DNA from 2 places in the Streptomyces sp. NPDC029014 genome. Region 1 is predicted to be linked to the other one. Evidence: riboswitches for the same ligand, from Rfam matches in the RefSeq annotation. Region 1 holds a riboswitch; the other holds the start of a gene.
The links. A riboswitch is a leader RNA that binds a small molecule or an ion and turns the genes downstream of it on or off. The one in region 1 is predicted to bind cyclic di-AMP.
Positions count from the first base shown of each region.

Region 2: linked by a shared signal. The riboswitch ahead of ACZ4VL_RS33180 (transglycosylase family protein) and the one ahead of ACZ4VL_RS24170 (M23 family metallopeptidase) in region 1 are both predicted to bind cyclic di-AMP.

Region 1 covers NZ_JBVHVT010000045.1:18,515-22,373, forward strand. The annotation lists gene ACZ4VL_RS24160 (aspartate aminotransferase family protein) at 1-485, shown strand, start outside; gene ACZ4VL_RS24165 (tyrosine-protein phosphatase) at 568-1,386, opposite strand; cyclic di-AMP (ydaO/yuaA leader) riboswitch at 1,698-1,902, shown strand; gene ACZ4VL_RS24170 (M23 family metallopeptidase) at 1,905-2,894, shown strand; gene ACZ4VL_RS24175 (SGNH/GDSL hydrolase family protein) at 3,075-3,859, shown strand, end outside.
Region 2 covers NZ_JBVHVT010000085.1:24,596-28,454, reverse strand. The annotation lists gene ACZ4VL_RS33190 (cytochrome P450 family protein) at 1-286, shown strand, start outside; gene ACZ4VL_RS33185 (transglycosylase family protein) at 389-1,435, shown strand; cyclic di-AMP (ydaO/yuaA leader) riboswitch at 1,712-1,879, shown strand; gene ACZ4VL_RS33180 (transglycosylase family protein) at 1,882-2,595, shown strand; gene eno (phosphopyruvate hydratase) at 2,903-3,859, shown strand, end outside.

The DNA.
Region 1 (3,859 bases):
GCTTCGGGTCCAACGCCCAGGCGATGGCGGCCGGGCTGGCGGTGCTCTCCGTCATGGAGGACGAATCGGTCGTCGCGAACGCCCGCGCCATGGGCGACCTGCTGCGCGGGCGCCTCGCGGCGCTCGTGGACGCGTACGAGCTGCTGCACGAGGTCCGGGGCCGCGGCCTGATGATCGGCATCGAGTTCGGCCGGCCCTCCTCGCTGCGACTGCGCAGCCGCTGGACCATGCTCCAGGCGGCCCGCAAGGGGCTGTTCGCGCAGATGGTGGTGGTGCCGCTGCTCCAACGGCACCGGATCCTGACGCAGGTGTCCGGGGACCACCTGGAGGTCATCAAGCTGATCCCGCCGCTGGTCGTGGACGAGGCGGACGTCGACCGGTTCGTCGCCGCCTTCCGCGCGGTCATGGACGAGGCGCACGCCGGCGGCGGGCTCCTGTGGGACTTCGGGCGGACCCTGGTCAAGCAGGCCGTCGCGGGCGGCTGACGCCCCCGTCCCGTCGGCCCCCGTCCCCGCCGGCCGGCAGCCCCGGCGGCCGGCAGCCCCGCCGGCGGTCGGGTGGCAGCAGCTAGTCGAGCAGCCGCTCGCGCAGCCGGCCGAGGGTCCCGGAGGTCAGTCCCAGGCCCTCGGTCAGGTAGCGGTCGACGCCGCCCCAGTGCTCGTCGATGGTGTCGAAGGCCGCGGTCAGGTACGCGGCGCGGGCGTCGAAGAGCGGGGCGAGCAGCTCCGTCACCTCGGGGGAGCGGGGCCGGGGAGCGTCGCCGCCGCGGCGGACCCGGTAGCGGCGGTGCGGGGCGTTCGACTCCAGGTAGTCCGCGACGATCGCCTCGCGCTCCACGCCCAGGGCGAGCAGGGTGACGGCGATCGACAGGCCGGCCCGGTCCTTGCCGGCGGCGCAGTGCATGAGCGCCGGGAGGCTGTCCTCGGCGAGGGCGTGCAGGACCCGGCCGTGCTCGGCGGTGCGGTCCACGACCATCGAGCGGTACGAGTCCACCATCCGGGCGAAGGCCCGGCCGTCGCCGAGGAGCCCGCGGAGCTGCTCCAGATCCCCGTCGCGGACCATGGTCCAGAATTCCTTGCCGGCGGCCGGATCGGACAGCGGGATGTTGACGTTGCGCACCCCGGGGAGCTCGACGTCGGGACCCTCAAGGGCCTGGTCGGCCGTGTTCCGGAAGTCGAAGACGGTGTGCAGTCCGAGCGATGCGAGGAACTCTGCATCGGTTTCGGTGGCATGTGCCAGATGTCCGCTTCGGAAGAGTCGTCCCGTCCTGACCCTTCGCCCGTCCGTGGTCGGCAGTCCCCCCACGTCGCGGAAGTTGCGCACACCGGACAGTTCGGGCTCGGGGAGCGGGGCGTTCGGCGGGGAGGGCGGTATCTGCTGGGTCAAGGGAAATCCTCCACATCGTCATCGAGTGTCCGAATTGCTCCGCTTGGAGCCAACTTGCCGGTGCCGGCGTTGAGATCGGGCGAGGCCTCGTGAGCCAGATCATACGGTGACGGTGCGTGCCTGATCGTCAAAAGCGAATGGCCCGGCCGGAACGGTTGTTGGCGGTGCGGAATGGACGCAGGGTGACCGGAATTCCCCCGAAGTCCCGTCCCTGTGAATGCGTCAGGAAATTCACGGCTTGTTCCGTGCGGTCCCGCTCGATTACCTTCGCGATCGATCCGGATGGACCGCCCAATCCTGCCGCCGTCCGGAATAAGAACTCGACCGAACTCGCGCGGCAGGAGCGGGGGAACCAGGTAGGCCGCTGCGCCGGAGTTGTGCTCCGGGGCGGCTAGGGGTGAAGCCGTACGTCTTCCGTTCACTTCCCGTGCACGGGTGCGTTGCACGTCCACGGACGGCCGGACATCTCCAATCCGAACCCGACAGCTCACCTCGCAGGCGCCGGAGAGGAATTCGCCATGCCGGCAAAGGGTAAGCACCGCCGACCGAAGTCCCGTACCAGAGCCCGTGGTCTCGTCGCCGCCGTCGCGGGGACCGGCGGAGCCGCTCTGGCCCTGCCGCTGATCGGCGCCGGCGGCGCCCACGCGGCCGCCCCCGCCCCGGCCGCGGCGACCACCGCGCTCCCGGCGGCGGCCCCGCAGGCCGACACCGCCGCCCCCGCCGTCCCCGCTTCCGCCTCTCCGGCCGTGTACACGGTCCGGACGGGCGACTGCCTCTCCGTCATCGCCGCCGACCACGACCTCCAGGGTGGCTGGCAGCGGCTCTACGCCGACAACCGCGAGGCCGTCGGCGACAACCCCTCCCTGATCCACCCCGGCCTGCGGCTGACCCTCGGCGCCCCCGGCGACCGTGCCCCCGTGCAGGCCCCGGCCGAGCGGCCCGCCCCCGCCCCGAAGCCGAAGAAGAAGGCCCCGGCCACCAGTTCCCCGACGGCCGCCGCCCCCGCGCCGGCCAGGAAGAGCGCGGCCGCCGGCACGACCACGGCGGGCGCGTCCACGGCGGGCGCCTCCGCCGCCGCGGCCGCCTCCGGTGCGGTCACCGCGGCAGGCTTCACGGCACCCGTCTCCGGCGGCATCTCCACCGAGTACAAGACCCCCGGCGCCATGTGGTCCAGCGGCTACCACACGGGCATCGACTTCATCGCGAGCTCCGGCACCACCGTCAAGGCGGTCGGCGCGGGCACCGTCGTCTCCGCCGGCTGGGCGGGCGCGTACGGCAACGAGGTCGTCATCCGGCACGCGGACGGCAAGTACTCCCAGTACGGCCACCTCTCCCAGCTCTCCGTCTCCGTCGGTCAGAGCGTCAGCGGCGGCCAGACCGTCGGCCTCTCCGGCTCCACCGGCAACTCCACCGGCCCGCACCTGCACTTCGAGATCCGCACCGGTCCCTCGTACGGCTCGGACATCGACCCGATCGCCTACCTGCGATCCAAGGGCGTGACCATCTGACGGCACGCACCGCCGGCGGTGACGGACGCGCGTGAGGCCGGGACCCGAGGGGGGTCCCGGCCTCACGCGCTGTTATTCCGCACCGACCAGGTGGTATAGATCACGGTCCGTCAACCCCTTCCTACGGTGGCGTAGGTCACGTCCCGCGGTGAAGGATATGGTCCCGTGGCAGCGACGACGATGACAGCGACGACAGAACAGACGTACCGGACCATCGGCTCGTACGCGGCACTCGGGGACAGCTTCACCGAGGGTGTGGGGGACCCGGGGCCCGACGGGCTCTTCCTCGGCTGGGCCGACCGGTTCGCCGTGCTCCTGGCCGACCAGCGCCCGGAGGGCGACTTCCGGTACGCGAACCTCGCCGTGCGCGGACGGCTGCTCGACCAGATCGTGGCCGAGCAGGTCCCCCGGGCCAAGGAACTCGCCCCCGACCTGGTGAGCTTCTGCGCCGGCGGCAACGACATCATCCGCCCCGGCAGCGACCCGGACGCCGTCGCCGAGCGGTTCGAGGCCGCCGTCGCCGACCTCACCGCCTCCGTCGGCCAGGTCATGATCACCACCGGGTTCGACACCCGCGGCGTGCCCGTCCTCAAGCACCTGCGCGGCAAGGTCGCCACGTACAGCGCGCACGTGCGCGCCATCGCGGACCGCTACGACTGCCCCGTACTCGACCTCTGGTCGCTGAAGTCCGTACAGGACCGCCGGGCTTGGGACCACGACCGGCTGCACCTCTCGCCCGAGGGGCACACCCGGGTCGCGCTGCGCGCCGCCCAGGTGCTCGGGCTCGACGTGCCGGCCGACCCCGACCAGCCGTGGCCGCCGCAGCAGCCGCGCGGCTCGGTGGACGTGACCCGCGACAACATCCAGTGGGCCCGCGAGCACCTGGTGCCGTGGATCGGCCGTCGGCTGCGCGGGGAGTCCTCCGGGGACCACGTCGAGGCGAAGCGGCCGGACCTGCTGCCGCT
Region 2 (3,859 bases), on a different contig from region 1:
CGTGGTGCTCGCCGCCGCCGACCGGGACCCGGAGCGGTTCGCGGACCCGGACACCCTGGACCTCTCCCGCGCCGACAACCAGCACCTGGGGTACGGGCACGGGATCCACTACTGCCTGGGCGCTCCGCTCGCCCGACTCGAAGGACAGACGGCACTTGCGACTTTGCTGACGCGTCTGCCCGATCTGGAACTTGCGGTTCCGTCAACTGACCTTCGATGGCGCGGTGGTCTGATCATGCGTGGCCTACGCACGCTTCCCGTCCGATTCACACCCCGAAACATCTGAACACTTCCTGAAGGAAAGTCAGGTTCTTGCTCAACTTGTGACAATCGTTCGAAGGCCGCTAGGTTCTGCCGTTACCCAGCCGTTATGCGAAAGGTGCTGCACATGCGTTCCGGGAACGGCCGCCACAGACGCCCCCGCCAGGTACCCGCGATTGTCGTCACCGCCGGAGTCACGGGCTCCGCACTGGCCATGCCACTGCTGGCCGCCACCGGTGCGAGCGCAGCGGAAGCCGCCACCTGGGACAAGGTCGCCGAGTGCGAGAGCGGGGGCACCTGGAGCGCGAACACCGGGAGCGGCGCCTACGGCGGGCTCCAGTTCACCCAGGAGGAGTGGAAGAACGCGGGCGGCGAGGAGTTCGCCGAGCGCGCCGACCTCGCGAGCCGGTCCCAGCAGATAGCCGTCGCCGAGCGGGTGCTCGGCGGCCAGGGCCCCGAGGCCTGGCAGAACTGCGCCGCCCAGGCCGGGCTGTCCAAGGAGGCCCCCGCCGCGGACGTGGACCCCGGCGCCAAGGGCCAGTACCGGGCCGTCGGCCAGTCCCAGAGCCGCCCGGACTCCGAGGTGCCCAAGAGCGGCTCCGGCAACCGGGCCACGGACTACGGCGCCCCGACCCCGGCGCCGGACTACACGCTCCCGCCCGCACCCGCGGGTCCGTCCACCGGGCTGCCCGTCATGCCCGACCCGGACGGGACCACCACGGCCCCGACGGTCCCGCCGGTCTTCCCCGGCGACCCGAGCGCCAACCCGGTCACGCCCACCCCGACCGCGCCGGGCACCCCCGGCACCCCGGACGCCTCCGCGCCCGGTACCCCGGGGTCCCCGAACCCGGGCGGCAACCCGGGCGGCAACCCGGCCGATCCGGCGAACCCCTCCGCCCCGTCGGCACCCGGCACGCCGGGCGCACCGGGCGCCTCGACCGACCCGGGAGCCGTCCCGAGCACCCTCGGCACCGGCAAGCACCGTGGTGCGGCGGCCGTCGAGGCCTCGCCGGCCTCGTACACGGTCAAGGAGGGCGACAGCCTGGCGACCATCGCGAACACCAAGGGCGTGAAGGGCGGCTGGGGGGCGCTGTACAAGGCCAACGAGCAGGTCATCGGTGGTGACGCCAACCTGATCAAGCCGGGGCAGAATCTGGATCTAAACGAGCAATAGGGGCAGTTGGGACACCCGGAAAGCGTTGAATGTCCGGTTCGTTCAAATGAGACATGCATCTCTTCCGGTCAACTGGCGTGTCCCACCTGAAGGCTTGGGCGAACCCCGCCCCCACCTGCGCAAACACCCCGAAAAGCAGCGCAAGTAGGGGCCTTCTCTCCCCGATGTTCCTCGTTGAACATCGGGGAGAGTCATGTCTACGGTCTGAACCGCTCGCCACCGCGGGCCCCTTCGACCGCATCGCCGAATCCTGCCGGCGGGCGGAGGGAACACACGTCGCGTCAAGCGCCGAAGGCAGGAGCGGGGGAACCAACGTAGGTGCCGGGAAGGGCCGTTGAAAGACGGCGCGGACCGGCTTGGGGTGAAGCAGCGCGTCACAGCGCGGCCGGGCACTCATCCGCCCGAACCCGACAGCTCACCTCGCAGGCGTCGGTGAGGAGAACTCCATGCTGCTTTCGGGCAAGGGCAAGCACCGTCGCGCCACCGCCATCGAGCGGACCACCCGCATCGTGACCCTCGCCGGCGTCGCGGGTGTCGCCGTCGCCGCGCCCCTCATGGCCGCGGGCACCGCCTCCGCCGCCACGTCCTCGGAGTGGGACCGCGTCGCGCAGTGCGAGTCCGGCGGCAACTGGTCCATCAACACCGGTAACGGCTACTACGGCGGCCTGCAGTTCTCGGCCTCCACCTGGGCCGGCTACGGCGGCAAGTCGTACGCCCCGCAGGCCAACCAGGCCTCCAAGGCGCAGCAGATAGCCGTCGCGGAGAAGGTCCTCAAGGGCCAGGGCAAGGGTGCCTGGCCGGTCTGCGGCAAGGGCCTGTCCAACTCGGCCTACTCCGGCGGCGGTTCGACCACCACCAACAGCACCACCACCAAGTCGACTCCGAAGACCGAGACGACCAAGAAGACCCAGCCGAAGAAGACCGAGACCAAGAAGGAGACCTCCCGCACCGAGGTCCCCACGACCCGGTCCGAGCGCTCCGAGGCCCCCGCCCCGAAGACCGGCAACGGCTCCTACGAGGTCAAGGCCGGCGACACCCTCGGCACCATCGCCGAGGCCCACAACGTCAAGGGCGGCTGGGAGAAGCTCTTCGAGCTCAACAAGGACATCGTCTCCGACGCCGACCTGATCTTCCCGGGCCAGAAGCTGAAGCTCGGCTGAACATCCCGCGAAGCCCCGCGTGCGTGACCCGCGCGGACTTCCGCGGACGGTCACCGCACGTGTGAAGCACACCGCCCGGCGCGTATCCCCCCACGCGCCGGGCGGTGGTGCGTGTGCCCCCGACAGCGGTCGGAGGCGGCCCGAATGAGGGTCCGTATGTCCCGGAAGCGGGGTATTCGGGCCCTTTTTCGTCCCAGGGTCCGGGCGGTCGGCCAGCCGACGGCCCGGAGCCGGTTAGGCTCTAGGCGGCAAGGCCGGCCACGGCCTGACCCGCCACCGCACACCCAGCGTCACATCCCAGAAGGAGATGCTCGTGCCGTCCATCGACGTCGTCGTAGCCCGGGAAATCCTGGACTCCCGAGGCAACCCCACGGTCGAGGTCGAGGTGGGCCTCGACGACGGCAGCACCGGCCGTGCTGCCGTTCCGTCCGGCGCCTCCACCGGTGCCTTCGAGGCCATTGAGCTCCGCGACGGCGACCCGAACCGCTACATGGGCAAGGGCGTGGAGAAGGCCGTCCTCGCGGTCATCGAGCAGATCGGCCCGGAGCTCGTCGGCTACGACGCCACCGAGCAGCGCCTGATCGACCAGGCCATGTTCGACCTGGACGCCACCGACAACAAGGGCTCGCTCGGCGCCAACGCCATCCTGGGCGTCTCCCTCGCCGTCGCGCACGCCGCGTCCGAGGCCTCCGACCTCCCGCTCTTCCGCTACCTCGGCGGCCCGAACGCGCACCTGCTGCCCGTTCCGATGATGAACATCCTGAACGGCGGCTCGCACGCCGACTCCAACGTGGACATCCAGGAGTTCATGATCGCGCCGATCGGCGCCGAGTCCTTCTCCGAGGCCCTGCGCTGGGGCGCCGAGGTCTACCACACCCTCAAGAAGGTCCTGCACACCAAGGGCCTGTCCACCGGCCTGGGCGACGAGGGCGGCTTCGCCCCGAACCTGGAGTCCAACCGCGCCGCGCTCGACCTCATCGTCGAGGCCATCAAGCAGGCCGGTTACACCCCGGGCAAGGACATCGCGCTCGCGCTCGACGTCGCCGCGTCCGAGTTCTACAAGGACGGCAAGTACGAGTTCGAGGGCCAGTCCCGCTCGGCCGCCGAGATGACCGAGTACTACGCGGAGCTCGTCGAGGCGTACCCGCTGGTCTCCATCGAGGACCCGCTGTTCGAGGACGACTGGGCCGGCTGGAAGACCATCACCGACAAGCTGGGCGCCAAGGTCCAGATCGTCGGCGACGACCTCTTCGTCACCAACCCC